2 regions of the Pseudactinotalea sp. Z1732 genome follow, and region 1 is predicted to be linked to the other one. Evidence: riboswitches for the same ligand, from Rfam matches in the RefSeq annotation. Region 1 holds a riboswitch; the other holds the start of a gene.
The links. A riboswitch is a leader RNA that binds a small molecule or an ion and turns the genes downstream of it on or off. The one in region 1 is predicted to bind FMN.
Positions count from the first base shown of each region.

Region 2: linked by a shared signal. The riboswitch ahead of ACPL7H_RS06130 (ABC transporter permease) and the one ahead of ribD (bifunctional diaminohydroxyphosphoribosylaminopyrimidine deaminase/5-amino-6-(5-phosphoribosylamino)uracil reductase RibD) in region 1 are both predicted to bind FMN.

Region 1 covers NZ_JBMPQC010000008.1:91,029-105,193, forward strand. The annotation lists gene ACPL7H_RS14460 (DinB family protein) at 1-514, shown strand, start outside; gene ACPL7H_RS14465 (alpha/beta fold hydrolase) at 517-1,203, shown strand; gene ACPL7H_RS14470 (hypothetical protein) at 1,208-1,837, opposite strand; gene ACPL7H_RS14475 (PadR family transcriptional regulator) at 1,834-2,190, opposite strand; gene ACPL7H_RS14480 (aldo/keto reductase) at 2,273-3,295, opposite strand; gene cmtR (Cd(II)/Pb(II)-sensing metalloregulatory transcriptional regulator CmtR) at 3,313-3,669, shown strand; gene ACPL7H_RS14490 (hypothetical protein) at 3,787-3,927, shown strand; gene ACPL7H_RS14495 (hypothetical protein) at 3,940-4,182, shown strand; gene ribH (6,7-dimethyl-8-ribityllumazine synthase) at 4,328-4,810, opposite strand; gene ribB (3,4-dihydroxy-2-butanone-4-phosphate synthase) at 4,807-6,156, opposite strand; gene ACPL7H_RS14510 (riboflavin synthase) at 6,183-6,782, opposite strand; gene ribD (bifunctional diaminohydroxyphosphoribosylaminopyrimidine deaminase/5-amino-6-(5-phosphoribosylamino)uracil reductase RibD) at 6,795-7,829, opposite strand; FMN riboswitch at 7,916-8,043, opposite strand; gene hemL (glutamate-1-semialdehyde 2,1-aminomutase) at 8,115-9,434, opposite strand; gene hemB (porphobilinogen synthase) at 9,431-10,432, opposite strand; gene ACPL7H_RS14530 (uroporphyrinogen-III synthase) at 10,432-11,250, opposite strand; gene hemC (hydroxymethylbilane synthase) at 11,262-12,221, opposite strand; gene ACPL7H_RS14540 (protoporphyrinogen/coproporphyrinogen oxidase) at 12,218-13,624, opposite strand; gene hemE (uroporphyrinogen decarboxylase) at 13,621-14,165, opposite strand, start outside.
Region 2 covers NZ_JBMPQC010000002.1:513,404-527,568, forward strand. The annotation lists gene fmt (methionyl-tRNA formyltransferase) at 1-178, shown strand, start outside; gene ACPL7H_RS06120 (RsmB/NOP family class I SAM-dependent RNA methyltransferase) at 171-1,730, shown strand; gene rpe (ribulose-phosphate 3-epimerase) at 1,777-2,442, shown strand; FMN riboswitch at 2,512-2,647, shown strand; gene ACPL7H_RS06130 (ABC transporter permease) at 2,732-3,505, shown strand; gene ACPL7H_RS06135 (ABC transporter substrate-binding protein) at 3,514-4,602, shown strand; gene ACPL7H_RS06140 (phosphoribosyl-ATP diphosphatase) at 4,623-4,886, shown strand; gene hisG (ATP phosphoribosyltransferase) at 4,915-5,757, shown strand; gene ACPL7H_RS06150 (PH domain-containing protein) at 5,856-6,326, shown strand; gene ACPL7H_RS06155 (DUF3866 family protein) at 6,258-7,370, opposite strand; gene ACPL7H_RS06160 (helix-turn-helix transcriptional regulator) at 7,496-8,473, shown strand; gene ACPL7H_RS06165 (helix-turn-helix transcriptional regulator) at 8,463-9,455, shown strand; gene ACPL7H_RS06170 (hypothetical protein) at 9,499-9,828, shown strand; gene tatA (twin-arginine translocase TatA/TatE family subunit) at 9,977-10,246, shown strand; gene tatC (twin-arginine translocase subunit TatC) at 10,249-11,241, shown strand; gene ACPL7H_RS06185 (diacylglycerol/lipid kinase family protein) at 11,288-12,241, shown strand; gene ACPL7H_RS06190 (DEAD/DEAH box helicase) at 12,300-14,165, shown strand, end outside.

The sequences.
Region 1 (14,165 bases):
GGCCAGCACTCCGGAGGAGTTCGGCCGGGCCTGGACCACCCTGGAGCGCCTGTGGCAGGGCACCATCGAACGCGCACGCACCTTCGATGCCGAGATCCTGCATCGCAGCGTCAATGAGGAGTGGTCCTTCATCCAGACCCTGCGCCACCTGAACTTCGCCAACGCCGCCTGGGTGGATCGGATGATCCTGGGCGAGCTCTCCCCCTGGCACCCGCTCGACCTGCCCTGGGACGAAGCGCCCGGCTGGGACGGAATCCCGTGGGACCGCCAGGCCCGTCCGACCCTGGACGAGGTGCTGGCGGTCCGGGACCGGCGCACCGCCTCGGTGCGCCGGGTGATCGAGGACCTGACCCCGGAGCAGTTGGAGGCGACGGTGACCCGCACCGAACCGGGCTGGCCGCAGGCGGAGGACTTCCCGGTCAGGACCTGCCTGTGGATCGTGCTGGTCGAGCAGTGGGAGCACCGGCGGTACGCCGAACGTGACCTGGATATTCTGGCGAACGAGGAGGGATGAGCATGGACATCGTGTTGATCGCCGGGCTGTGGCTGGACGCGAGCGCCTGGGACGAGGTGGCCGGCGAACTTCGACGACTCGGCCACCGCCCGCACCCGGTGGCGCTCCCGGGGCAGACCAGCGGCTCCGCCGGGCAGCAGGCCACGCTCGCCGACCAGGTCGAGGCAGTGCTGCAGGCGGTGGACGCCGCATCCGGTCAGGTGCTGGTGGTGGGGCACTCGGCCGCGTGCACCCTGGCCTGGATCGCGGCCGATGCCAGGCCGGAGGAGGTCGCCACGGTCGCGTTGATCGGCGGCTTCCCGGCCGCTGACGGCGGCACCTACGCCGACTTCTTCGAACCCACCAACGGGCAGGTTCCCTTCCCCGGCTGGGAAGCCTTCGAGGGCCCCGACTCCGCCGACCTGGACCAGGCTGCCAAGGACCGTTTCAGCGCAGCGGCGATCCCGGTTCCGGGCACGGTGACCAAGGGGGTGGTGCACCTGCGCGATGAGCGCCGCTATGCCGTGCCGGTGGTGCTGGTGTGCCCGGAGTACAGCGCCGAGGACGCCGAGGCGTGGCTGAGGGCCGGTGAGATGCCCGAACTGACCAAGGCCGAGCAGGTCACCTTCGTCGACATCGACTCCGGGCACTGGCCGATGCTGACCCGGCCCGGAGAACTCGCGCAGATCATCTCGACCCTGACCGGGTAGGTCCCTAGGCGCGCGGTAGCGTGATCGCGTTGGCCACCGCGCGCCGCCGGAGGCGTTCCAGTAGCAGTATCCCTGCCGCGACCAGGGCACCTCCGGCGGGAATCGCCACCGCGGGGGCCAGATCCAGCCACGGACCGGGTACGAGCGCCGTGAGGACGCCGATTCCGGCGATGAGTGCCGCCAGCACCACCCCGCTGACCACCGGCCGGGTCACCATCACCCGGAGCAGGTCACACCGGACGACCGCCCACGCCACGGCCACGAGAACCAGGAGCACGATCCCCATCGGGGCCAGCGGCAGCCCACCTCCACCGAAGGCCTGCACCACGGCGCCCAGGAGCATGCTGACCCCGGCGTACAACAGGAGGGACGGTAGCCAGACGCCCACCCACTGGGACCCACGCAGCCTGTCGGTGTCGGGCAGGTCGAGTGCGGCCGCATAGGTCGCGGGATCACCGAATACCTCATGGATGTCACCGCCGTGCTCAGCCATGTGGGAGTCGACCTCGGCCATGGCGGCACCGATGTCCGCGCCGCTGACATCGCGGAGCCGCAGCTCGGTCATCGCCCGGGCCGCCCAGTGGCGGTCGACGTGGGGAATCCGGTCATACAGTTCATCGATCGAGGTGCTCATGCCGGCGCCCCTTCCTTGGCGAGCAACGTGGTGGTGATCTCGGCGAACCGGTGCCAGCGCTCGGCATCGGTCTGCAGTCGCTGCACGCCGGTCTCGGTCAGGACATAGACCTTCCGAGCCGGGCCGTTCGCGCCGGCAACCCAGTCGGTGCTGACCAGCCCGTCCCGTTCGAACCGGCCGAGCAGCGGGTAGAGCGTGCCTCCCCCGATGCTGCCCAGGCCGGCTTCCTCCAAGTGCTGGGTGATCGCGTAGCCGTGCAGTGGTGCGTGCCGCGCGATCACCTCTAGCGCGCACAGCGGAAGCGGGCCGCGAAGCCACTGCGCGGGCCACTCCTGGGTCGACGGCGTCGCCATCCCGCTAACGTAAAGCAACCTAGGTTGCTATGCAAGTTAGATGGCATTGCTCATCACCTTGCCGGCGTCCGCGATCGAACCCTCAGTCCTCGATCGTTGACGGCGGCACGCCGAGCGCCTCGATCGCGGACCAGATCTGCGCGGGCACCTCCGTGGCCAGCAACCGATCCAGTTCGACCAGCCGCTGCGGTGAACGCACGCCCACCACCGTGGAGGCGATGTGGGGGTTGCGGGCCGAGAACGCCAGCGCGGCCGCCGCGCTGGGCACCCCGTGCGCGGTGCAGACCTGCTGGAGCCTCTCCAGCCAGGCCAACAGGGCCGACGGCGCAGCCTGGTAGGCGTAGGTCGCCCCCTCCCGCGGGCCACCGGCGAGCAGCCCGCCCCCGTAGGGAGCGGCGTTCAGGACCGTCATGCCCGCGGTGGCCGCCTCGCTGATCAGGTCCGCTGCCGAGCGGTCCACGAGGGTGTAGCGGTTATGGGTGAGCAGCACGTCGAAGGCGCCGGTACGCACGAACTCGGTGAGCATCGAGGTGGGTCCGGCGGCCACGCCGATCGCACCGATCGCGCCCTGCTCACGCAGTTCCACCAGACCCTGTACCGCACCCCCGGTGCCCATCGCCTCGGCGAAGGTGATGGTGTACGGGTCGTGCAACTGATACAGCGGCAGGGTGTCCAGCCCGAGCCTGGTGATGGACTCCTCGAAGGAGCGCATCACCCGATCCCGGTCGAAGACGCCGGTACCGGGCTCTGCGTCAGCCTTGGAGACGATCTGCTTGCCCGCCGGCACGCCACCGGCCTCGGCGATCGCCTTCCCCAGGATGAGTTCGCTGCGGCCCCCGCCATAGGCGTTGGAGGTGTCGATGAGCGTGTGCTCACTGCCCAGCAACGCCACGGCAGCACGCACCTGCGCGGCCTCGGATTCGGCGTCGTCCGGTTGCCCCAGCCCGGAGGTGCCCAGCGTGATGGCGGACGGAGTGGCCAGGGTCGGAATGTCGGGAGGCACCGGTGCAGACCTTTCGTCGTGGGAGTACGGCACCGGCCAGTCTGCCAGCCCGACCCCGAGCGCTGCCGTCATCAGACGGGCGCGACAAACTAGTACAGTCACCGCTGTATAGTCATCGGGTGCTGACTATTGCCGACCATCTCGACGTCATGAACCGGGTGGGCCGGGCCATGGCGGACCCGACCCGGTCCCGGATCCTCATGACGCTTCTGGACGCGCCGAGCTACCCGGCCGCGCTGGCCCGCGATCTCCGGCTGACCCGCTCGAACGTGTCCAACCACCTCACCTGCCTGCGCGACTGCGGCATCGTCGTCGCCGAACCGGAGGGCCGCCGGACACGGTATGAGATCGCCGATCCACACCTGGCCCGCGCCCTGACCGTCCTGATCGAGGTGACGCTGGCCGTCGATGAGGACGCACCGTGTATGGATTCCGCCTGCCCCGTCCCCGACTGCTGCGCCGCGAGGACCTCATGACCGCTGCGGTCACCGCAGCGCGCCGCACCACCCTCGATCGCCGCGTGCGCTTCATCGTCGCCTTCACCATCACCTACAACGTCCTGGAAGCCATCGTCGCGATCTGGGCCGGCGCCCGTGATCACCGACTCGGTGCTCTCCCTGACCGGAACCCCGGACGTCGACTCCTCCCCGTTGGGTATCGGCATCGCGGCTCTGAGCCTGATCGTGATGCCGGCGCTGGCCTGGCTGGAGCACCGAACCGGCCGTGAACTCTAGTCCAAGAGTGTGATGGCCGATGCCAGGCAGCTGGTGCTCTGCGTCTACCTGTCCGGCACGGTGTTGATCGGTCTGCTGCTCAACACCCTGTTCGGCTGGGCTTGGGCCGACTCCGTCGCGGCCTTGGTGGTCGCCTTCCTGGCGATCCGTGAGGGCATCGAGGCGTGGCGCGGGGAGGTGGAGTCGCCCGTCGAGGTCCTGGAGGAGATGAACCGCGACGAACCGGCCGACCACACACGCCGTCAGCGCGACTGAGGCGGCGGAGCAGCCGGCTCCCTCCTGACCCGGCGGGAGCTCATGCGGCGTCGTGGCTGCTGAGGGGACGGGAGCCCGACGTCGATCGCAAGAACCCGCTCGAGTAGGTTCTCCGAGCACCTACTCGCCGGTCACGATCGGGCAGTCAGATCCGGTCGCGGCCGTCGAGGCGGCGAATGGAGAGTACCGTCGCAATGGCTGCCTGGGCTGCTTCGGCTCCCTTGTCCTCTCGCGAGTCGGGCAGCCCCGCCCGGTCCAGGGCCTGCGCCTCGTCGTCGGTGGTGAGCAGTCCGAAGCCGACTGGCACACCGGTTCGTACCGTGACGTCAGTGAGGCCGTTCGTCGCGGCTTGACAGACGTAGTCGAAGTGCGGGGTCTCCCCCCTGATCACGACGCCGAGCGCGACGACTGCGTCCGCGCCGGCCCGAGCGGCGGCGGCAGCAGCCACCGGGAGTTCGAACGAACCGGGAACCCGCAGGAGAGTCGCGACAGCACCGGCCTCGTGCGTGGCGCGGAGGGCTCCGGCGATGAGGCCCTCCATGACCGTGGCGTGCCACTGCGCGGCGACCACCGTGACCGTGAGGCCTGCGCCGTCGGGTGTGACGGTAGGCGCTCCCGGACCGCTCATGACAGGTCCTCCGTGGCGTCGGTTCCGCGTTCGGCGGGGCGGGGAGTGGTTGTGCCACCCATGCGGGCGTCCAGACTCGGCAGATGATGGTTCATGGCCGTCCTCTTGGTTTCCAGGTAGCGATGGTTATGGGGCGTGTGACCCACGTCGAGCCCGAGCGCGGCGCTGACCTCGATACCGGCGTCGGTCATGCCGGTGACCTTGGCGGGGTTGTTCGTGAGCAGCCGGATCCTGCGCATCGTGAGGTCGGTGAGGATCGCCGCGGCCGCGCCGTACTCGCGCGCCTCGGCGGGATGGCCCAGCCTGAGGTTCGCCTCGATGGTGTCGGCCCCGGCATCCTGCAGTGCGTACGCCGCGATCTTCGGGAGAAGCCCGATGCCGCGGCCCTCGTGACCGCCGAGGTAGATCACCGCGCCGCCTTCCTTGGCAACCCGGGCCATGGCGGTGCGCAGTTGCTCCCCGCAATCACACCGCGCGGATCCGAGCGCATCCCCGGTGCGACACTCCGAGTGCAGGCGAACCAGTGGGTCCGGGCGCGCGGCGGTGCCGCCGTCATGAATCGGGCCGGGTGCGGTGAGGGCGAGGTGCTCATCCCCGGTGCGCAGGTCCGCATAGGCGTGAACGTCGAATACGCCGTGCGGGGTGGGCAGGCGGGCGGTCCCGCGGGCGCGGACCCGGTTCGAGGTGTGTGCCGGTGCCGGAACCGCAGGCCGACCCTCGGCACTCCGGTAGGCGATGAGGTCTGCGATCGTGAGTAGGGCGAGGCCGTGGCGCCGCGCCAGAACCGCCGCCCGGGCACGGTTGGTCATCGTGCCGTCGTCCTCGACGAGTTCGGCGATGGCTGCCACGTCACCGACGCCGGCGAGGCGGCACAGGTCAACAGCGGCCTCCGTGTGTCCGGGCCGCTCCAGGACGCCGCCGGGTAGGGCGCGCAGCGGGAGGACGTGACCGGGCCGGATGAGGTCGGCTGGACCGGCGGTCGGGTCGGCGAGCACTCGCAGGGTCGTTGCGCGATCCGCCGCTGAGATGCCGGTGCCCACGCCGCCGGAGGCATCGACGGACACGGTGTACGCCGTGCCGCGTGGATCCTGGGTGCGGCGCACCATGACCGGCAGCTCCAGGTGGTCGGCCCGGTGCTCGGGAAGCGGGGCGCACAGGTAGCCCGAGGTGTGCCGGATGGTCCAGGCAACCCATGTGGTGGTGGCCGTCGCCGCGGGAAGGACGACGTCGACCTCGTCCTCCCGGTCCCGGTCGTCGGCCACGAGAACAGGGCGCCCGTCGCGCAGGCACGCCAGAGCGGCGTCGACGCGTTCCCGGTGCGCTGAAACCGCGCCACCCGAGGGCACCGATCGCGCAGGAACCTTCGCGACACTCACACGTCAGCCCTCACCGAGAGTAGGCGTGCGACGTACTTGGCGACGACGTCGACCTCGAGGTTGACCCTGTCCCCCCGAGCCAGCGTACCGAGGGTGGTCCGCTCCAGAGTTGTGGGGACGAGCGCGACTCCGAAGGCCTCGTCGCCGGCCCACGTCACCGTGAGCGATACCCCTTCGACGGTGATGGATCCCTTCTCGGCCACATACCGGGCGAGGGCGACGGGCATCCCGAGGTCGACCTCGTCCCATCGGGGGCCGGGTCTGCGCTGCAGGACCGTGCCGACGCCATCGACGTGCCCCTGGACGACGTGGCCGCCCAGCCGAGCATCCACGCGAACTGCGCGTTCGAGGTTGACCGGGTCGCCGGGCGCCAGCGAACCGAGGGTCGTCCGGCGCAGCGACTCGGGCATGACGTCGGCGGTGAAGCCGCGCTCGTCCAGTTCGGTGACAGTCAGGCATGTCCCGGAGACCGCGATGGAGTCGCCGGTGCGCAGGTCCTCGAGGACGGTGGTCGCGGTGACAGCGAGAACGGCGGCGCCGTCAAGATCGGTCCGGTCGTCAACGGTTCCGACCTCCTCGACAAGTCCGGTGAACATCGCCAGAACTCCTCAGGCTCGTCGGGTGACGACGAGGATGTCCTCACCCAGGTGTTGTGCGTCGGTCGTGTGTCGGCGGTGCGCGTCAGCGAGGGTTGACACACCGAGGTCGGGGACGGCGGCCGGGCCCGCTCCGAGCAGGACCGGCGCGACGTAGCTGTGCAGTTCGTCCACCACGCCGGCGCGCACGGCGGCCCCGAGGAGGGTCGGGCCGCCCTCGATCAGGACGCGGCGGGCGCCGACATCCCAGAGCCGCGCGAGGACCGAGGGGATGTCGCGTGTCGTGAGGTGGAGCCAGTCCCCCGGGCCGTTGCGGATCGCGGCTGAGGCGGGCACGGAACGATGGCCGACGGCCACCCGCAGCGGCTGGTGGTCTGCCAGCGTGCCGCCGGCCCGGCGTGCGGTGAGCGCGGGGTCGTCGGCGATGACGGTGCCTGTGCCCACGACGATGGCGTCCACGTCACCGCGCACCGCGTGGGCATGGTCGCGGGCGACCGGTCCGGTGATCCACTTCGAGGTGCCGTCCACCGCCGCGACCCGGCCGTCCAGGCTGGCCGCCATCTTGCCCAGGACCCACGGCGTCCGACGCTCCACGGCGGTGACCCAGGCCTCGGTGAGTGCTTCGGCACCGCGGACGACGTCGTCGGGCACCTCCGCCTCCCGTGCGGTGCGAACCTCCAACCCCTGCGACCGGAGCCACTGTGCGCCACCGGCGGCGACCGGATCGGGGTCGCGGACCGCATACACGACCCGGGCGATCCCGGCTGAGAGCAGCGCCTGCGAACAGGGCGCGGTGCGTCCGCTGTGGTGACAGGGCTCCAGAGTGATGACGGCGGTCGCACCCCGGAGCGTGGAACGGTCAGCCGCCGCCATGGCTGCGGCCTCTGCGTGTTCGGTTCCGGCACCGTGGTGCCAACCCTCAGCGAGGACGGCGCCGGAGGAACCGATGATGACGCACCCCACGCGGGGGTTGCCACCGCGCTGCGGTCCCCGCCGAGCGAGCACGAGCGCGCGCTGGAGCGCCCGGTTGATAGCGTCGTCCGGCACCTGGTCTCCTCTTGCCTCGGTGTGAGCCGGGGTGCCTGAGGACGCACGATGCCACTGGCGCCGTCGTCGTTCGACGGCGGCGCCAACAGTGCTGCCTCCCATCCGGACTCTCACCGTCGGTCCCGGAGTTCCACCAGGTCAACCGCTTGTCATCAGACGCGCGGGTCGCGGACTGTCACCGCCGGCTCGGAATTTCACCGACCCCGGAGCACGTGTTGCTTGGACAGCAGCATGGCACACTTCCCAGGGACAGCCAAACCGCCGTGCACCGCGGCGCCGGCGTCATCAACCAGGTGGCAGCGCCCGGGCGGCGGACCGGGCCGCGCGCGGCAACGCCTCGAGGATGACGTCCACAGCGTTGTCGTCGTGTGCTGCGCTGAGGAACCACGCCTCGTACACGCTCGGCGGCAGGGCCACCCCCGCCTGTAGCATCGCCTGGAAGAATGCCGGATAGCGCCACGACTCCTGCGCCGTGGCACCGGCGTAGTCGTGGACGCCACCGGTCGCGGCGTCCGGACCGAAGAACACGGAGAAGAGGTTCCCGGCCCGGTTGACCACATGCGGCACACCCGCCGCGGAGAGGGCCTGCCCGGCAGCCTGCGCGATGACGCCCGCCACGCGGTCGACGTGCGCGTAGACGCTCGCGTCGGCGAGCCGGAGCGTCGCGAGCCCGGCCGCGGTTGCCAGCGGGTTCCCGGACAGGGTCCCGGCCTGGTAGACGGGCCCGGTCGGGGCAAGGAGTTCCATGAGTTCTGCACGACCCCCAACCGCGGCCAGCGGCATCCCGCCGCCGACGACCTTGCCGAACGTCATGAGGTCCGCGGCCCAGGACTCCTCGGCACCCTCGAGCCCCCACCAGCCCGCCGGACCGACGCGGAATCCGGTCAGCACCTCGTCGAGAACGAGGAGCGCACCGTGCTGCGCGGTGAGACGCCGCAGGGCCGCATTGAACCCGGCAGCGGGTGCGACAACGCCCATATTGGCCGGTGCGGCCTCGGTGATCACGCAGGCGACCTCCTCGCCGCGCTCGGCGAACACCGCTTCGATCGCGCCGATGTCGTTGTACGGCACCACGATCGTCTGTGCGGCGCTTGCCGCCGGGACCCCGGCGGAACCAGGTAGGCCGAAGGTCGCCACGCCCGAGCCGGCCTCGGCGAGCAGGGAGTCGACGTGACCGTGGTAGCAACCGGCGAACTTGACGACGAGGTCACGGCCCGTGGCGCCCCGCGCGAGGCGCACCGCCGTCATCGTGGCCTCGGTTCCGGTGGAGACCAGGCGCACCCGCTGCGCCGGGGGCACCCGTTCGCGGATGGTCTCGGCCAGTTCGATCTCACCGAGCGTGGGCGCACCGAAGGACAGCCCGTCAGCCGCGGCGTCCTGGACGGCGGCGACGACCTCGGGGTGCGCGTGACCGAGCAGTGCCGGCCCCCACGAGGCCACAAGGTCGACGTAGGTGCGTCCTTCGACGTCGGTGATGCGAGCACCGGACGCCGCGGCGACGAAGCGGGGGTTGCCGCCAACGGAGCCGTAGGCACGGACCGGGGAGTCCACGCCCCCGGGGATGACGCCGAGTGCCCGGGTGAACAGATCATCGTTCGTGGTCATTTCTCTCCTTGCTGTCCGGTGAGCCAGCCCGCCACCTCGGTGGCCCAGTAGGTGGCGATGATGCCGGCTCCCGCGCGGCGGATGGAGGTCAGCGTCTCGAGGATGGTGCGGCCCCGGTCCAGCCAGCCGTTCGCCGCGGCCGCCTCGACCATCGCCAGTTCGCCCGACACCTGGTAGGCGGCCACCGGGATGTCGACGGCCGAGGCGACGTCGGACAGAACGTCGAGGTAGCCGAGCGCCGGCTTGACCATGACGACGTCGGCGCCCTGCGCGAGGTCCAGAAGCGCCTCGCGCGTGCCCTCGGTGCGGTTCGCGACGTCCATCTGGTACGTGCGGCGATCGCCACGGAGCCGGGAGTCCACCGCCTCACGGAAGGGCCCGTAGAAGGCGGAGGCATACTTCGCCGAGTACGCGAGGATGGCGGCGCTGGTGGCACCGGCCTCGTCCAGCGCGGCACGGCAGGCGGCCACCTGGCCGTCCATCATGCCGGACAGACCCAGAACATGTGCGCCGGCTTCGTGCTGGGCGAGCGACATCTCGGCGTACCGCTGAAGCGTCGCATCGTTATCGACCGAGCCGTCCGCCGCCAGCACACCACAGTGACCGTGGTCGGTGAACTCGTCGAGGCACAGATCGGAGATGATGACGACGTCCGCGCCGACCTCCTCCCGCAGCATCGCCAGACCACGGTTGGCGATCCCGTCCGGGTCAGTAGCGCCCGAGCCGTCGGCGTCGCGGACGGCGGGTACTCCGAACAGCATGATGCCGCCGACACCTGCAGCGGCGGCCTCGTGTGCCGCAGCGCGCAGTGAGTCCGCGGTGTGTTGGACGACCCCCGGCATCGAGGAGATCGGACGCGACTCCCTCGCGTCCTCGGCGAGGAAGACGGGCAGCACCAGGTCGGAGGGCGAGAGGCGGTGCTCGGCGACGAGTCGGCGCAACGGGGCGCTGGCACGCAGGCGCCGCGGGCGGTCGGCGAGCGGAGGCATGGGGGACATCAGTGGTCGGCTCCTGGGTCGGGGTGGCAGTGACGGAGTGACTGGGCGGCGGCAGCGATGAGGCCTGCCGGGGTCGCCTCGGGCGCGACGCCGCCGACCCGTAACCCGGCCTGCTCGGCGGCGCGCCGGGTGGGGTCGCCTATGACGGCGATGGCGGTGGAGGAGGGCGGCGGACCGAGAAGCGCCACGAGGGCGCGAACCGTTGAGCCCGCGGTGAGGAGGATCACGTCCGGCCACGGCTCGGTCAGCCGTGCCCGCGTGGCGGCGTCGAGGTCCGCGCCCCGGGTGGTGTAGACGTCCTGGCGGTCGACGTCCCAACCCCGCTCGCGCAGTCCCCGGACCAGTTCCGGCGCGGCGAGGGCGGAGCACGGCAGGATCACGCGACCGCCGCCGCCGAGACGGGGGAAGCCGGCCAGGAGCGTCCTGGCCGACTCCGGGGCGGTGGCACACAGGTGGGGCGGGTGCCCGATGCCGGCGAGCGCAGCCGCGGTGGCGGGGCCGACGACGGCCAGTCGGGTGCCGGCCGCAACGGCACGGCGAAGGCGCTCCCCGAGCGGTGCCCCGGTCCGGGCCGCGTAGTCCGCGAGCACCGAAACCGTGCGAGCAGAGGTGAGCACCAGCCACGCAGCACCGCCGAGTGCGAGGGCACGCTCCATCACGGTGTCGTGGGCCGGCACGGTCTCGGTGAGTGCGACGGTCACGGGCACGGCCCCGGCCTCCCGGACCGCGCGCGCGATCGGGTCCTCGGCGCCGGCCCGCGGGACGAGCACTCGCAGGCCCGAGAGCGGCGAGCCCGGAGCCGGGGAGTCACTGCTCACCGACGCCTCGGTCACGGGGTTGCCCTGGCGAGTTCGCCGGCACCCTGCCCGATGAGTTCGGTGCCGAGTTCGTGGCCGAGCTCGCGAGCGCTCGCCAGCACATCATCACGCCGGCCCGTGAGGTCCACCGACGTCGTCCCGGACGAGCGCAGCACCCGACTACCGTCGATCGCCGCCGCAACCGCCTCGAGCCTGAGCGTCTCGCCCTCCAGGGTCGCGAGCGCACCGACGGGGGCGGCGCAGCCGGCCTCCAGACTGGCGAGGAGTTGGCGCTCGGCGGTGACTTCGATCAGGGTCGGCAGATGGTCCAGGGCCGCAAGGGCCCGACCCAGCGGCTCAGGCACCTCGACGCGGGTCTCGATGGCGAGCGCACCCTGACCGGGAGCCGGCAGCATCGCGACCGGGTCGAGGACGTCGGTCGCGCGGCCGGCGAGCCCGATGCGCGCGAGGCCGGCGAGCGCGAGCACGACGGCGTCGAGATCGTTCTCGGTGCGAGCAAGCCGGGTTGGGACGTTGCCGCGGATGTCGACGACGTCCAGGTCCGGGCGGGCGGCGCGCAGCTGGGCGGCTCGGCGGGGGGACCCCGTTCCGACACGGGCGCCTCGCGGCAGTGTGTCGAGGGTGCGACCCTCCCGTGCGCACAGCGCGTCCCGGGCATCCGCACGAACCGGGACGGCGGCGATCCGTAACCCCGGGGCAGGCGCCGTGGGGAGGTCCTTGAGCGAGTGGACGACGACGTCGACCGTCCCCGCACCCAGCGCCGCGCGCAGTGCTCCGGCAAAGACGCCGGCACCACCGAGCGAGGCGAGGGACTCGGTGCGGACGTCTCCCTCGGTGCGCACGATGCGCAGTTCGAAGGGCCCGGCGCCGGCGGCAACGAGGTCGTCCGCGACGCCTCCGGCCTGGGTCCGGGCGAGGTCGGAGCCCCGGGTGCCCAGCACCCAGGGACTCGAGTCGGAGGTGGCGCTCACAGTGCCACTGTCTCATCGGCAGGCCGTGCAGCCGCACGAAGGGCGGGCGCGCTGGCCGGGCCGCCCAGCATCGCGGCGAGCGACCGCGACCGCGTCACGACGGCGGGCAATCCCGTCCCCGCGACGAGCCCGCCGGCAAGGTGAAGGCCACGCCCGGCCATCGTCCGGGACAGGTCGAGCACCGCATCTCGAACGTGCGGATCAGCCGGAACGAGCGCTCCGGCGTGGCGGACCACCCTGCTGTCGCGCACCTGGTCGGCCCGAAGATCGGTGCCGAGCAGGCGGGCGGCGTCCGTGACGGTGTCGACGGAATCGGGGGGTGGTTCCTGCCCCGGCCGGCCGTAGGAGAGTCGGATCACATGCCGCCCTGGCCCGGCGGCCCGGGCGGCCCAGTCCCACTTCGCGGTGACGTGGGTCAGCGCTTTGGCCCCGGGCACCCCCTCTGCGGCAATGACTCCGCTACCGCGAGGGGCGTCGTCGAGTTCTGGAGCGTCGAGGAGTAGCGTGATGTGGGTCGTCGGCTGACCCGTCGTCGTCCGCAACGCGTGGGTGTCCACGTGCGGCTGTAGGAGCGCGAGGGTGGCGGCCCCGGACGTCGCCACGACGACGTCGTGCGCCTCCGGGACGTCCGTGCCGCCGGCGACCACGACCCGCCAGCGCCCGCGGGAACCGGACTCGATCGCGGCGACCGGGGCGCGTGTGAGCAAGGTGGCGCCGTGGGCGCGTGCGGCCTCCGCGAGGGCCTCGGCGAGGAGGTGCATGCCTCCGGTGACGGACGCGACGGCGGGCCCCTCGGGCAGGGTCGCGGCGACGGCGGCGGCAAGCGACCCGGTGCGCCGTAGCGCATCGCGAAGGCCCGGCATGACACTGTCGACCGGTAGCACCGACGGATCGGCGCCGTGGATCGCCGAGACCAGAGGCCGTACGAGGCGTTCGAGCAGCCCCTCGCCCATCCGAACGGTGATGAGCGTCGCGAGGTCGCGGGCGTCGGAGCCGGGGGTCGGGCCCAGATCGGCGTCCAGTGCCGCGCGTCGTGCCGCGGCCTCACCGATGGCGGCGACGACGTCGGGGGCGCTCGGGTCCGCGGGGATGCCGAGCATGGCGCGGGCCGGGGCACGGAAGGCGCCCTGTTCCGGGGTGACCAGCCACGAACCGTGCGCGGGCAGCTCCGTGGGCAGCCCGAGTTCGGCGCACAACTCGGCCACCGCGGGCCGCCGTACCGCGAACGCCTCCGGCCCGCGGTTGACGATCACACCGCCGACGTCGAGCGGACGCACGAGCCCACCGAGATGGTCGGAGGCCTCGACCAACGTGACCCGGCGTCCGCTGCGGGCCAGTTCCCACGCCGCCGTGAGGCCGCCGATACCGCCGCCGACGACGACGACGTCCACTGCATCCCTCATCGCGCGTGCGCGAGTTCGACGATGCGGGTGAGGACGGCGGGATCCGTCTCGGGAGGAACACCGTGGCCGAGGTTGAGCACATGCGCAGCGGCGGATCGCCCCCGGTCGATCACATCCTCCACGTGCCGCTGGAGCACGTCCCACGGCGCGGCGAGCAGTGCCGGGTCGATATTGCCCTGCACGACGGTGCCGGGACCTAGTCGCCGGACAGCCTCGTCGAGGCCGATCCGGTGGTCCACCCCGACGACCTCAGCACCGGTGTCGCGCATGAGAGTGAGGATCTCCGAGGTGCCGGTCCCGAAGTGAACCCGCGGCACCAGGCCCTCGACAGCGGACAGGACGCGGGCGGAGTAGGGCGCGACCCGCTCGCTGTAATCGGTGACCGACAGCGAACCGGCCCACGAGTCGAAGAGTTGGACCGCGCGTGCCCCGGCATCGATCTGGGCGAGGAGGAACTCCGCGGTGCGGTCCGCCGCCCAGGTCATCAACCGGGCCCATGCGGCCGGGTCTGCGTGCATCATCGTTCGGGCGGCGAGGTGAT
Region 2 (14,165 bases), on a different contig from region 1:
CCTGGCGCCCGGGGTGCTCGAGGCCGGTGCGCAGGCCGTGCTGGTGGGCACCGGCTCCACCCCGGTGCGCCTGACCGATCTGGCGCCGGCCGGTAAGGGATGGATGGATGCCACCGACTGGGCCCGCGGAGCCAGGTTGCCCAGCGACGCCCGGTTCGAGGGGACCGATGATGACTGAGGAGCACCGCGGGCGCCGGGGCGCCGGCCGGCCCGGGTCCCGAAGAGGGCCGGACGGCGCGCGAGGTGGACCCAGGCGTGCGGACCGGCGGCAGACCTCGGGCCGGCCCAGCCGCGGGGACGCGTCCGGTACGCCCGGGGCCCGCACGGGCACCAGGAGCCCGCGCGCCCAGGCTTCCCCCGCACGTGTGGTGGCACTGGAGGTGCTCACCGCGGTCGCCGAGTCCGACGCCTACGCCAACCTGGTGCTGCCACCGTTACTACGCGAACGCGGGATCAGCGGGCGTGATGCGGCGTTCGCCACCGAACTCACCTACGGCACCTTGCGACTGCAGGGCCGTTATGACGCCATCATCGGCCTGGTCTCGGACCGGGCGGCCAGGGACCTGGACCCGGCGGTGGCCCGGGTGCTGCGGCTGGGCGCCCATCAGATCCTGGCGATGCGCGTGCCCGACCACGCCGCCGTCTCGGAGTCCGTCGCCCTGGCACGAGGCACCATCGGGGCCGGCCCGGGCAACTTCGTCAACGCGATCCTGCGCCGGATCAGCGAACATGCACTGGAGCACTGGCTCACACAACTGCCCAGGCCGGTCACCGACACCGGACTGGACGTGGACGCCGCCGCCATGGTCCACTCCCACCCGGCATGGGTGGTCCGGGCAATCCGGGCCGCACTGGGACCGGAGGCCGGCGCGGACCAGGTCGAGGCGGCGCTGGCGGCCAACAACACCGCGCCGGCGGTTTCGTTGTGCCTGCGTCCCGGCCTGGCCGTTCCCGGGGACCTGCCCGCCGACACCGCCACACCGGGCCGGTGGGCGCCGACGGCGCAGATGCTGACCTCCGGGGACCCCGGCGCCTTGGCCGCCGTGCGCGCCGGCACCGTCGGCGTACAGGACGAGGGGAGCCAACTGGTCACCCTGGCTCTGGCGGACACCGATCTGGAGGGCACCGACTCCACCTGGCTGGACCTGTGCGCCGGCCCGGGCGGCAAATCCGCACTCCTGGGCGCCCTGCTCGCCGAACGCGCGCCCGAAGGCGTGCTCACCGCGAACGAACTGGCCCCGCACCGGGCGGCGCTGGTGGCCGACTCGGTGCGGGCGGTGCGAGGCGTACTGCCGGGACTGGAGGTGCGCACCGGTGATGGTCGCGACGTGGGCACCGCCGAGCCGGGTCGGTACGACCGCGTCCTGGTCGATGCGCCGTGCACCGGCCTGGGGGCGCTGCGCCGTCGGCCCGAATCCCGGTGGCGTCGCACCCTGCAGGACCTGGCCGCACTGACCACCCTGCAGCGGGAACTGCTCACCTCGGCCCTGCGCGCCGTCCGTCCCGGGGGAGTGGTGGCCTACGTCACCTGCTCCCCGCACATGGCCGAGACCAGTGTGGTGGTCACCGACGTGCTGCGAGACTTCCCCGGCGCCACGCTGCTGGGCGCCGCTGCCGCGCTCGGCCGGGTCTCGGTCACCCCGCCCGATGACCTCACCGGGCCGATGGCGCAACTGTGGCCGCACCGGCACGGCACCGACGCGATGTTCCTGGCACTGATCCGGCGGTGACGGCCGCGGCCATGAGGTGCCGGTCGAGGAAGTAGGCTGGCGAGCCATGGCGATCCTCATCTCACCGAGTGTGCTGAACGCGGACCTGTCCCGGCTCACCGAGGAGGTCGAACGGATCAGCGACGCCGACTTCGTGCATCTGGACGTGATGGACAGCCACTTCGTCCCGAACCTGACGTTCGGGTTACCGGTGGTACGGGCACTGTTGGAGCACGTCTCCACCCCGGCCGATGTTCATCTGATGATTGAGGACCCGGACACCTGGGCGCCGCAGTTCGCCGAGGCGGGTGCGGCCTCGGTCACCTTCCATGCCGAGGCGTCCGTCGCCCCGATCCGGCTGGCCCGGCGGCTGCGTGAAGCAGGTGCGCGCGCCGGGATCGCGCTGAAACCCGACACCCCGGTGGAGCCCTACCTGGACCTGCTCGGCGAGTTCGACATGGTCCTGGTGATGACGGTGGAACCGGGGTTCGGCGGCCAGCCGTTCCTGACCTCAATGCTGCCGAAGATCACCCGGGCCCGACGCGCGATCGAGCAAGCCGGCCTGGACGTGTGGGTGCAGGTGGACGGCGGGGTCTCCCGTGACACGATCGCCCAGGCCGCCGGCGCCGGTGCGAACATGTTCGTCGCCGGATCCGCGGTGTACCGGGCCGCGGACCCGAACGCGGAAATCGCCGCCCTGCGCGACCTCGCCACCGCCGCCTACCCGGCCTGACGGGCCTCCCGGGGAAAGGGCCGTGCGGGCACGACCGGACCCGGATGTGGCACAATAAGGTCAGCAAGAGACGTGCTCCGGGGTCGGTGAAAGTCCGAACCGGCGGTGATAGTCCGCGACCCGGCCTACGCATTCGTGCGGCGGGCGGTTGACCTGGTGGAATTCCGGGACCGACGGTGAAAGTCCGGATGGGAGGATGCACGCGGCGCCGATACGTATCGGCGCCGGCCGAGGTTGCGCCGCGCAACCCAGGCGGACCCCGGGTCACGCCTGGGAAGGAGAGGCCGCCGTGGCCCGCAGCACCGTCACCTTGGTGGCGCCCCGAGCAGGACCCGCGCTGAGCGTCCTGGCCCCGGTGGTGGCCGGCATCTCGGTGCTGCTGGGCTGGGAACTCCTCGCGTGGTCGTTGGACTCCCGTTCCCTGCCAGCGCCCAGCGCCCTGGGCCCGCGGCTGCTCACCGAGTGGCGTGAGGGTGGCCTGGCCGGATACGCCACCACCACCATGGCCGAGGCACTGCTGGGCTGTCTCATCGGGTTCATGGTCGCGGTGCCGCTGGGTTACCTGATCGCCCGCTCGGCGGCTGTCTCCGCCGCCCTGGGACCCTACGTGGCCGCGACCCAGGCGATCCCCGCCGTGGCGCTGGCGCCGTTGCTGGTGCTGTGGATCGGGTACGGCCTGGTGCCGATCGCGCTGTTATGTGCCCTGCTGGTCTTCTTCCCGATCCTGATCAACACGACCCTCGGCCTGACCACGCTGGACCCCGATGTCATCGATGCGGCCCGGGTGGACGGAGCCGGCCGGGGCCGGTTGCTCTGGCACATCGAGGCACCGCTGGCGCTGCCGTCCCTGCTCGCCGGGGTACGTAACGGCTTCGTCCTGTCCGTCACCGGCGCTGTGGTCGGGGAGTTCGTGATGGGCGGTCAGGGCCTGGGGATGCTGCTCACGGTTTACCGGGACCGGCAGGACACCGCCGGCCTGTTCGCCGTCCTCATCGCACTGTCGGTGTTGGCGATGACCTTCTTCTTCGCGATCCGCTACCTGGAACGACGACTGCGTTGGTAAGGAGAACCATGAACGCACCCGCCGCCCTCCGCCGCTCCCGCCCCCGCATCCGCGGCCACCGGGGCCGACGGCGTACCACCCGCGCCCGGGGGACGATCGCTGCGGCCGCACTCGCCGTCGCCGTGCTGGCGGGCTGCGCCGGACAGTCCGGGCCGGGGGACGAGGAGGGAGCCGGCGCCGGGCAGCAACCCGACGCCGCGGAGTCGACCGAGGTGACCATCGGCCTGACCTACATCCCCGACGTGCAGTTCGCGCCGTTCTACCTGGCGCAGGACGCCGGATACTTCGAGGCCGAGGGTCTGGAGGTGGACCTGCGCCACCACGGCGCCTCGGAGTCGCTGTTCGGCGCTCTGGAAGCGGGGGAGGAGGACGTGGTGATCGCCGGGAACGATGAGATCCTGCAGGCGGTCAGCCACGGCACCGACGTGGTGTCGCTGGCCACCATCTACCAGGACTACCCCGTGCAGATCTTCGTGCCGGCCGACTCCGAACTGACCGAGGTCGCTGATCTGGCCGGGCGCAACCTCGGGGTTCCCGGGCCCTTCGGACAGAGTTGGTTCGGGCTCCTGGGCTACCTGGACCGCGCCGGTCTGAGCGAGGATGAGGTGAACATCGAGCACGTGGGTTTCACCTTGTTCAACGCGCTGTCCGAGGGTCACGTGGACGCCGTGGTCGGCTTCGTCACCGCCGACGCCGCTGCCTTTGCCACCGCCGACTTCCCGGTGCGCACGATCGCTGATCCCGACGTGCTCCCTCTGGTGAGCGTCGGACTGGGTGCCTCGCAGGAGTGGCTCAACGACCACTCCGAGGCCGTACCCGGTCTGATCCGGGCTGTGGAACGAGCGGTGGATGACATCCGCGCCGATCCGCAGGTCGCCGTGGACGCTGCCAGCGCGCACATCCCCGGGACCATGACCGACCAGGATGAGGCAGCGGCGCTGCTCACCGCGGAGGCGATGGTCGAGCTCTACGGCACCGGAGAGTTCGGCGCGCAGGACCCGGAGGCGTGGGAGGAGATGGCCGAGTTCATGGACCAGGTGGGACTGCTCGACGAGCCCGTCCCAGCAGATGAGGCCTACACCACGCAGTGGCGCTGAGCGCAGTAGGCTGGGCTTCCGTGAAGACGTTCGAGGAGCTGTTCGATCAACTGCAGCAACGTGCTACCGACCGCCCGGCAGGTTCGGGCACGGTGGCGGCCCTGGATGCCGGTGTGCATTCGATCGGGAAGAAGGTCATCGAGGAGGCTGCCGAGGCCTGGATGGCGGCCGAGCACGAGAGTGCCGAACGCACCGCGGAGGAGATCTCCCAGTTGCTCTACCACCTTCAGGTGCTGATGCTCGCCCGCGGGCTGACCCTGTCCGACATCTACCGCCATCTGTGACCACCCGGCGCTGACCAAGGAGAGACGCGTGCTGCGAATCGCCCTCCCGAACAAGGGATCTCTCGCCGAGCCCGCGAGCCACATGCTGCGTGAGGCCGGCTACCGCCAGCGTCGCGACGGACGCGAACTGGTGCTGCCCGACCCCGACAACAACGTGGAGTTCTACTTCCTCCGGCCCCGCGACATCGCGGTTTACGTAGGGGCCGGAACCGTGGACGCGGGCATCACGGGCCGGGACCTGCTGCTGGACTCCGGGGTGGACGCGGTGGAACATCGTGCGCTGGGCTTCGCCGGCTCCACGTTCCGGTTCGCCGCCCCGGCCGACCAGATCGCAACCGTGGCCGACCTCGCCGGTAAGCGCGTCGCCACCTCCTACGCAACCCTGGTCGATGACCACCTGAGAGCCCGGGGCATCGAGGCCGAGGTGGTCCGGCTGGACGGGGCGATCGAGTCGACGGTGCGCCTCGGGGTGGCCGATGCGGTGGCCGATGTGGTCGAGACCGGGGCCACGCTCCGAGCCGCGGGACTGGAGGTCTTCGGCGAGCCGATCCTGCAGTCCGAGGCGGTTCTGATCCGCCCGGCCGGGCCGGAGGCTCCCGGGCTGGTGGTCCTGGATCGCCGCGTGCACGGGGTGCAGGTGGCCCAGCGGTACGTCCTGATGGACTATGACTGCCCGGTCAGCGTGGTCGAGCGTGCGGTCTCGGTGACACCCGGTTTCGAATCACCCACGGTTTCGCCGCTGCACGACAAGGGGTGGGTGGCGGTCCGGGCGATGGTGGAGCGGGACCGCACCAACCAGATCATGGATCAGCTCTACGAGGTGGGCGCCCGGGCCATCATCGTGACCTCCATCCACGCCAGCAGGATCTAGCGGCGCCACCCCGCCCGGGCTGCGCACGAGCAGGTGGCCGCTGCGGATGCGTCCCAGCAGCCACGGATGCACGATGGAGCAGGAGGTCTCACCGCACCATGTCCCGCCAGGACGATCCGTACCGGCCCTTCCGGCCCCGCGCCACGCGCGTGATCATCCCCATCCTGTTGGTGGCCTGCATCGCCGGATCCGCAGCAATCATCGTGCGTCTGGTGCAGTTCTCCAGTGACTACTCCGCCCAGATCCTCTCGGTCGTCCTGGTGCTGGCCCTGGTGGTGAGTTTCCTGCTCCGGGTGCTGGCGATCCGCGCCGTCCCCGACACCGAGGGGCTGCGGGTGTACAACATCGTGCTGCGCCACCACCTGCCCTGGCAGCGGATCGTCTCGGTGCACTTCGGGGACCGGTCCTGGGTCCAACTGGACATCGCTGACGGCACCACGTTGTCGGTGATGGCGGTCCAGCGCGCCGATGGGACCTACGCCCGCCAGGAGGCCGCCCGGTTATCGGCCCTGGTCACCGCCGCTGAGGGTGTGGGCGAGGACCCCGGCCACCGCCGCGGTCAGGAATGAGGCCGGGTCCTGGTCCAACCCACGTCCCATGGTGGACAGCGGTACCGGGCTCTGCGCCAGCGCCTCGGTGAGCCCGTCGGTGCCGACCGAACACAGGCGGTGCCCCGCCGCGGTCAGCGCACCGGACTGCTCCTGGATTCGATCGGCCACCTCGGCCAACGCGGCCGGCAGTACCGGAACCGGGATGTCCACCGGACGCAGGGCCACCTTGGTCAGCGCGGTCAGGGAGTGGTGCGAGATGCCGTAGTGACGGGTGCGCCGGTCGGCGCCGGAGACCCGCAATACCGCCACCGGGGCACCACCGAGAGCCGCGGCGGCGTTCAGGGCCTCGCCCACGGCCACGCCGGAGAAGCCCCAGGCGGTCCCGGTACCCACGTTCCCGGGACCCTGGGCCACGACCACCAGATCTGCGCCCAGCACGTGCCGGGCCACCAGGAGGCCGGTGTGGACGTTCACCGCTTCGTGGTCTCCGCCGAAGGCCTGCCCCACCGAGATGGTCCCGATCAGCCAGTCTGCCTCGCGCAAACCTGCCACGGCGCGGGAGAACCACACCGGCAGCGCGGCGTCGTCGGTCATCAGATAGGCGACCCTGGGCCTGGCTGCACCGGCCTGTCCGGCCGCCCACCGGGCGCCGGCCAGCACCGCCGGGAGCGCCGAGTGCAGGTCCGCCACCACCACCGGCAGACCGTCCAGGTCAGCCGCGTCGGCCAATTGGGAATGGAACGGGGACTCCTGCTCATCGGCCGCCAGCACCATGGTCTGCAGCGGGGTGTAGCGGGACTTGATGATGTGGCCGGGTCCGGGCGGTGGATCCGGGGGCAACCGATCCGGGAGCGCCACCACGAAGGCGTATCCGCCGGTACCCAGGCCGCGGGCCAGGGCGGTGGTGTTCAGCAGCACCCGGTCGCCCGGGCGCGGATGTCCCACCAGATCGGGATAGGCGAGGGCGCGCATCGTCTCATCGCCCACGCTCACCTGCACCTCGATCGACCCGGTCCAGGCCCGACCGAGTTCGGTCACCACACCCTCGCGCCACGTGATCACCTGGGCAACCTACCCGCTTCCTGGCGCTCCCGGGCTGCGATGACCGGCGGAGCGGCGCCTCACGGCCCCGGTCTCGAGCCAGGGCTGCGGTGCTCCACCGGGAGGTTCGGCATTAGCCTGGGGGTATGAGTGCACGCCTGGACGCCGCCGAACGGCTGCTGGCGCTGGTGATTGCGCTGTCCCACACCACCCACCGGATGACGAAGGGGCAGATCCGTGCGGGCGTGGCCGGGTACGCCGATGCCCGCTCGGATGAGTCGTTCGAGCGCATGTTCGAGCGGGACAAGGACACCCTGCGCAGCCTGGGCGTGCCCCTGGTCACGCTGACGGACCCGACCCACGAGGATGATGTCGGCTATCGCATCGACACCACCGCCTACGCACTGCCGGCGGTCGACTTCACCCCGGCGGAAGTGGGGGTGCTCTCGCTCGCGGCCCGGGTGTGGCAGGACTCGCGACTATCGGCCCAGGCCCAGCGCGGCCTGACGAAACTGCGGGCCACCAGCGCCAGCGCCCAGGCACTGGAGCCCGCCCTGGCGCTCCGGGTACGGGGCCCCGATGCTGCCTTCGACGAACTTCTGGAGGCGATCATGGCCCGCCAGGCCGTGCAGTTCGACTACCGGGCGGCCAACACCGGGACCGTGGCCCGGCGCACCGTGGAGCCGTGGCGACTGTTCGCCAAGGACCGGGGTTGGTACCTGGTCGGATTCGACCGGGACCGGGACGCCCAGCGCCGTTTCCGGCTCTCCCGTATTGCCGGGCGCGTGCACCGGGAAGGGCCGGCCGGTGTCGTCGTCATCCCCGGCCCGGAGGCTGGTGGGGACCAGACCCCGCGCACCCGGGTCCGGGTGGCGGTACTGCCCGAGCGAGCCGCGGCGCTGCGGGTCAGGGCCACCGCCCCCGCGCAGCCGGACCCGGAGGGGAGTCGTGAGGTGCTGGAGGTCGAGGCTGCCGACCCCGAACTGATCGCGGAGGAGCTCGCCGGGTACGGCGAGGCCGTGGTGGTGCTGGATCCGCCGCAGGTGCGCGAGGCGGTGTTGCGACGGCTCCGGGCGATCGCGCACGTCCACCCCGGCCAGGACGGAGGACCCCGTGCGGGCTGAGAACTCCGCGGATCGGGTGGTGCGCCTGCTGGCTCTGGTGAGCTATCTGGACGATCACCCCGGGGTGAGGGTGGCCCAGGTCGCCGAGCACTTCGGCGTCAGCGAGGCCCAGGTGCTCAAGGATGTGGACACGTTGTGGGTCTCCGGTACTCCGGGGTATCAGCACAACGACCTGATCGACTTCGCCGCCGATGATCATGAGCGCAACATCCTCACCCTGATCGAGCCCCAGGGGATGGAGACCCCGTTGCGACTCGGTGCCGTCGAGGCGGTTTCGCTGCTGGTGGCGTTGCGCTCCCTGGCCGAGACCGCGGGGGCGGGGGAGCAGGAGGTGGTCGCCTCGGCGCTTGAGAAGCTCACCGCCGCTGCCGGGAGCGCCGCGCACGCGGCCAGGTCTATCGATGTAGGCACGGGTCGGTCCGGAACCGACGGGATCGATGATCGGCTGGACCAGGTGCGTACCGCGATCGAACAGGGCCGCCAGCTTCACCTGCGATATGTCTCGGCTGCCGACGTGGTCTCGCATCGCACGGTGGACCCCTTGCGCTTGCTGACCGACTCCCAGCGCTACTTCCTGCACGCGTGGTGCCACCGCGCACAGGACCTGCGCCAGTTCCGGGTGGACCGCATCCTGGACCTGGAGGTCCTGGAGGTATCGGCTGCCGACCACTCCGACCTGCACACCGCCGACACACCCGATCCGGAACTGGCCAGCGCGCGCTGGCGGGTCCGCCTGGAACTGGCGTCCCGGGCCCGGTGGGTAACCGAACAGTTCGAGGTGGCCGGGGTGACCGAACTCGGCGAGGGCCGCTTCGCCGTACAGATCGATGTGGTGGACCCGTCCTGGTTGCGCAACCTGGTAGTTTCCCTCGGCCCCGACGTCTTGGCGGTGAGCCCGCCCGAGGTCGCCGCGGAACTGTCCGACTTCGCTCGCCAGGCGCTCAGAGCCTACGACGAGGACGCGGCAGCCACCGGTCAGTAGCGGGGGGACCCGCGCGAGGCCGGGGGCGCCTAGACTGTGGGGTATGTGGTTCGCGATCTGGACGCTGCTCATCCTGGGCGCGCTGGCCTTCCTCGCCTACCTGGGATGGCGGTTGTGGCGGGGCTCGATCCAGCCGCTACTGGTCGAGTTCGGCCGGGCCGCAGAGGTCACCGGTCGCCTGGCGGAGCAGGTGGCGCAGTTGCAGCAGGCCCACCCGGACCCGGTGTTCACCCCGGACGTGTTCGCCGATGCCGCCCAGCGCGAGGGATTCGCGCGGCTGCGTCATGAGGTCAGGCAGATCCGGCGAGATCGCAAGGCCGAGCGCAGAGCCCGCACCTACGCCCGATGGCGGGAACTGGGTCAGCCGTTCTGAGGCCGGCGTTGCCGGTGCGGTCCGGGTAGGGGCGGATCCGGGGTGTTCACGACGTGTTCGTTCAGCGAACCTGACGGCACCGGTCAACGGGGGATACACTCGGCAGGTAGACTGGGTGGAAATGCGCCTCGTCGTGGAGGGATCTTTTATGTTGCGCAATCCGGCCTTCTGGGTCGTCCTGTTCCTGGTCATCGTGCTGCTCTTCGGGGCGAACAAGCTCCCAGCCCTGGCCGGCAGCGTGGGCAAGTCGCTGAAGATCTTCAAGAAGGAGGTCAACGAACTCCAGGAAGATGGTGAGGCCAAGTCCGAGCAAGACTCCGGTACCGCCACCATCTCCTACGACCAGCCCACGGCGAGCACGCACCAGCCACCGCAGGCGACCCGGCACACCGGTTCACCCGCTGAGCCTCCGAAGTAGGAGTGCCGCAGCGCAACACCCGGCGCCGCGACCCTGAGGGACGGATGTCCCTGTCCGCCCACCTGAGGGAGTTGCGGCGGCGGTTCATTCTGGGTGCAGTGGGCGTCCTCGTCGGCGCCATCGCGGGCTGGTTCCTGTCCGATCAGGTGCTGGTAATCATGCAGGAGCCGATCGAGCGGCTCCAGGCCGAGGGCCTGAGCGCGCAACTGAACTTCCAGGACGTCACCTCCGCACTGGATGTGAAGGTGCGGGTCTCCTTGACGCTTGGCCTGATCCTGTCCAGCCCGTGGTGGATGTACCAGGTCTGGGCCTTCATCAACCCGGGCCTGACCACCAAGGAGAAGCGCTACACGGTCGGCTTCGTGGGCGCCGGTGTCCCGCTGTTCGTCGGCGGGGTGGCGATGGCGTGGATCGCCCTACCCAACACGGTCCGGCTGCTCACCCAGTTCACCCCTTCGGGCGATACCGCCTCGAACTTCATCAACGCCACCGTCTACCTGAAGTTCGTCATGCAGTTCGTGCTGATCTTCGGGTTCGCCTTCCTGCTGCCGCTGATCATGGTGGCACTGACGTTCCTCGGTGTGGTGCGTGGCGTCACGTGGCTGCGGGGGTGGCGCTGGGCAGTCATCCTGATCTTCGTCATCGCCGCACTGGCCACCCCCACGGCTGACCCGGTCACCTTCATCCTGATGGCTATCCCGGTGATCATCCTGTACTTCATCGCGGTGGGCGTGTGCGTGCTGCGCGACCGCAGCAGGGACAAGAAGGCCGCCGCGGACGACGACGACTCAGCGGCCGAGGGGCCGGGGGACGAGGGACCAGCACAAGGCGGAACAGGCGACGACGACGGCGCACCAGGCGGCGGCGGCACCGTGGGTGAGGGGTCGGTCGAACCGGCCGGCCAGATCGCCGGGGGCGGTGCAGCAGAGACCGCCCCGGACGACCCGGTTGAGGAACTTCCGCGCGGGACCGGCTCGGGCACCGCCCCGGCGTGAGCCGTCCCCAGCCCAGTGGGCCCGTTCCCGGCTGCAGGGCACCCGTGTGACCACCGTCGGTGTGGTCATCAACCCGACCGCCGGGAACGGGCGAGCGCAGGGACGGGGCCTTGAGGTGATGGCGGCGCTGCGCGCCAACGGCGTCCGCACGGTGGACCTGAGCGGACAGGACGCCGAGCACGCCCTGGCCCTGGCCCGCGCCGCCCTGGACACCCTCGACGCACTGGTGGTGGTCGGTGGTGATGGGATGGCGCACCTGGGCGTGAACGCGATCGCCGGCACCGGTGTCGCGCTCGGACTGGTGCCGGCCGGTTCGGGCAACGACCTGGCCCGCGCGCTGGGCGTCCCGGTCGGTGACGTACCCGGCGCAGTGCGGATGATCCTGCAGGCCGTGGCCGAGGGGCCCCGGTACATCGACGCGATCGCGACCAACTCCACCGTCGCTCCGGCCCGGGTTCCGCGCTGGACGGCCTGTGTGCTCTCCGCGGGCCTGGATGCGGCCGTGAACGCCCGGGCGAACACCTACCGCTGGCCCGGTGGTGCGGCGCGGTACCTGCGCGGAGTGGTGGCGGAACTGGCGACCTTCACGCCGTACCACTACCGGATCACCATCGATGGACAGGTGCGCACCCAGTCCGCCACCTTGGTGGCACTGGCCAACGGGCCCACCTTCGGTGGCGGCCTGAAGATCGCCCCGAACGCCGAGTTCGACGACGGCTTGATGGAGGTGGTCATCGCCGACGCGCTGAACCGGCGCCAGATCCTTCGGATCTTCCCGCGGCTGTACAACGGTACGCACCTGTCTCACCCGGCCGTACACGTGATGCGGGCGCGGGAGGTGACCCTCGAGCCCGGGGGAGAGGTCCCCCCGCCACGAGCATTCGGCGACGGAGAGGACCTGTTCGCATTGCCGCTGACGGCGAAGGTGCTGCCTCGGGCGGTTCCGTTGCTGGCACCCAGCCCGGAATCGTCGCCACGGCGCCCGGCACACCGGCGTTGAAGCCGCTCGGGCGCTGCGGGCACGGCAGCGGGGTGCCACGGCACTTAGGGTGGTGAGTATGGCCAGTCCTGCCGAACGATATGCCGCCGCACGGGCGAGGGCCCGGATCGAACGTAGCCAGTTCGGAACCTTCGAGGCTCGGATGGAGTTCGAACTGGATGACTTCCAGCGCGAGGCGTGCCTGGCGGTCCAGGACGGACACGGAGTCCTGGTGGCTGCCCCCACCGGGGCGGGCAAGACGGTGGTGGGGGAGTTCGCGGTCGACCTGGCACTGGCCACCGGTCGCAAGGCCTTCTACACCACCCCCATCAAAGCGCTGTCGAACCAGAAGTACCTGGATCTGGCCCGCGAGTACGGCACCGAACGGGTCGGACTTCTCACCGGGGACACCTCGATCAACTCCGAGGCACCGGTGGTGGTGATGACCACCGAGGTGCTGCGGAACATGCTCTACGGTTCCTCACCCACCCTGGCCGGCCTGGGGTTCGTGGTGATGGACGAGGTGCACTATCTCGCGGACAAGTTCCGCGGCCCGGTCTGGGAGGAGGTGATCCTGCACCTGGCCGGCGACGTGCAAGTGGTCTCGCTGTCCGCGACGGTCTCCAACGCCGAGGAGTTCGGCGAGTGGCTCACCGCTGTGCGGGGCGATACCGCCGTTATCGTGGCCGAGCGTCGTCCGGTCCCCTTGTGGCAGCACGTCATGGTCGGCTCACGCATGCACGACCTGTACGCCCACGACGTCGATCCCACGGACCCGGGGGTGGACCCGCCTATCAGCCCCGATCTGATCGAGGCGATCCGCACCGCCGAACGGCCTCGGGACAACCGTTCCCGCGGCCGCAACCGCCACTCGGGCCGTCGTCCCCGGGGCCCGGTGGTGCGCCCCGCGCCGCGCTCGGTGGTGGTGGAGCAACTGGACCGCGCCGGACTGCTGCCGGCCATCGTGTTCGTCTTCTCCCGGGCCGGCTGTGAGGGTGCGGTGGCCCAGCTCCAGGCCAGTGGGATCAGATTGACCACCGTGGCGGAGGAGAAGCGGATCGCGGCGATCATCGAGGAACGCTGCGCCGACCTTCCTCCCGAGGACCTGCAGGTGTTGAACTTCTGGTCCTGGTCCCAGGCGCTGCGCAACGGGATCGCCGCGCACCACGCCGGCATGCTGCCGGTGTTCAAGGAGACCGTGGAGGCGCTGTTCACCGCCGGGTTGGTCAAGGTGGTGTTCGCGACCGAGACCCTGGCACTGGGGATCAATATGCCGGCCCGCAGCGTGGTGCTGGAACGGCTGACCAAGTGGGACGGGCAGACCCACGCCGAAGTCACTCCGGGGGAGTACACCCAGTTGACCGGCCGAGCGGGGCGACGCGGTATCGACACCGAGGGACACGCCGTCGTCCTGTACTCATCCGGCTTGGACCCGGTGGCGCTGGCCGGCCTCGCCTCCCGGCGCACCTACCCGCTGCGCTCCAGTTTCCGGCCCACCTACAACATGGCCGTCAACCTGATCGCCCGCGCCGGCTACGCCCAGGCGCGGGAGGTCCTGGAGACCTCCTTCGCCCAGTTCCAGGCTGACCGCGGCGTGGTAGGCCTGGCCCGCCGGGCCCGTCGGCTCACCGAGGCGATGGACGGTTACGCCGAGTCCATGCGCTGCCACCTAGGGGACTTCGCCGAGTACATGGACCTGCGTCGGTCGATCTCCGACCGCGAGTCCGAGTTGTCCCGGGCGCGTTCGCGCGCCCAGCGCCAGGCGGTCTCCAATCTAGCCGCCACACTGCGGCGCGGAGATGTGATCCAGGTGCCCTCCGGGCGCCGCTCCGGGCACGTGGTGGTGCTGGAGGCCCCCTCGGCTCCGGGCCTGGACGGACCGGTGGTGTCGGTGATCACCGCCGATGCACGACTGCGCAAGCTCTCCGGGGCGGACCTGCCCTAC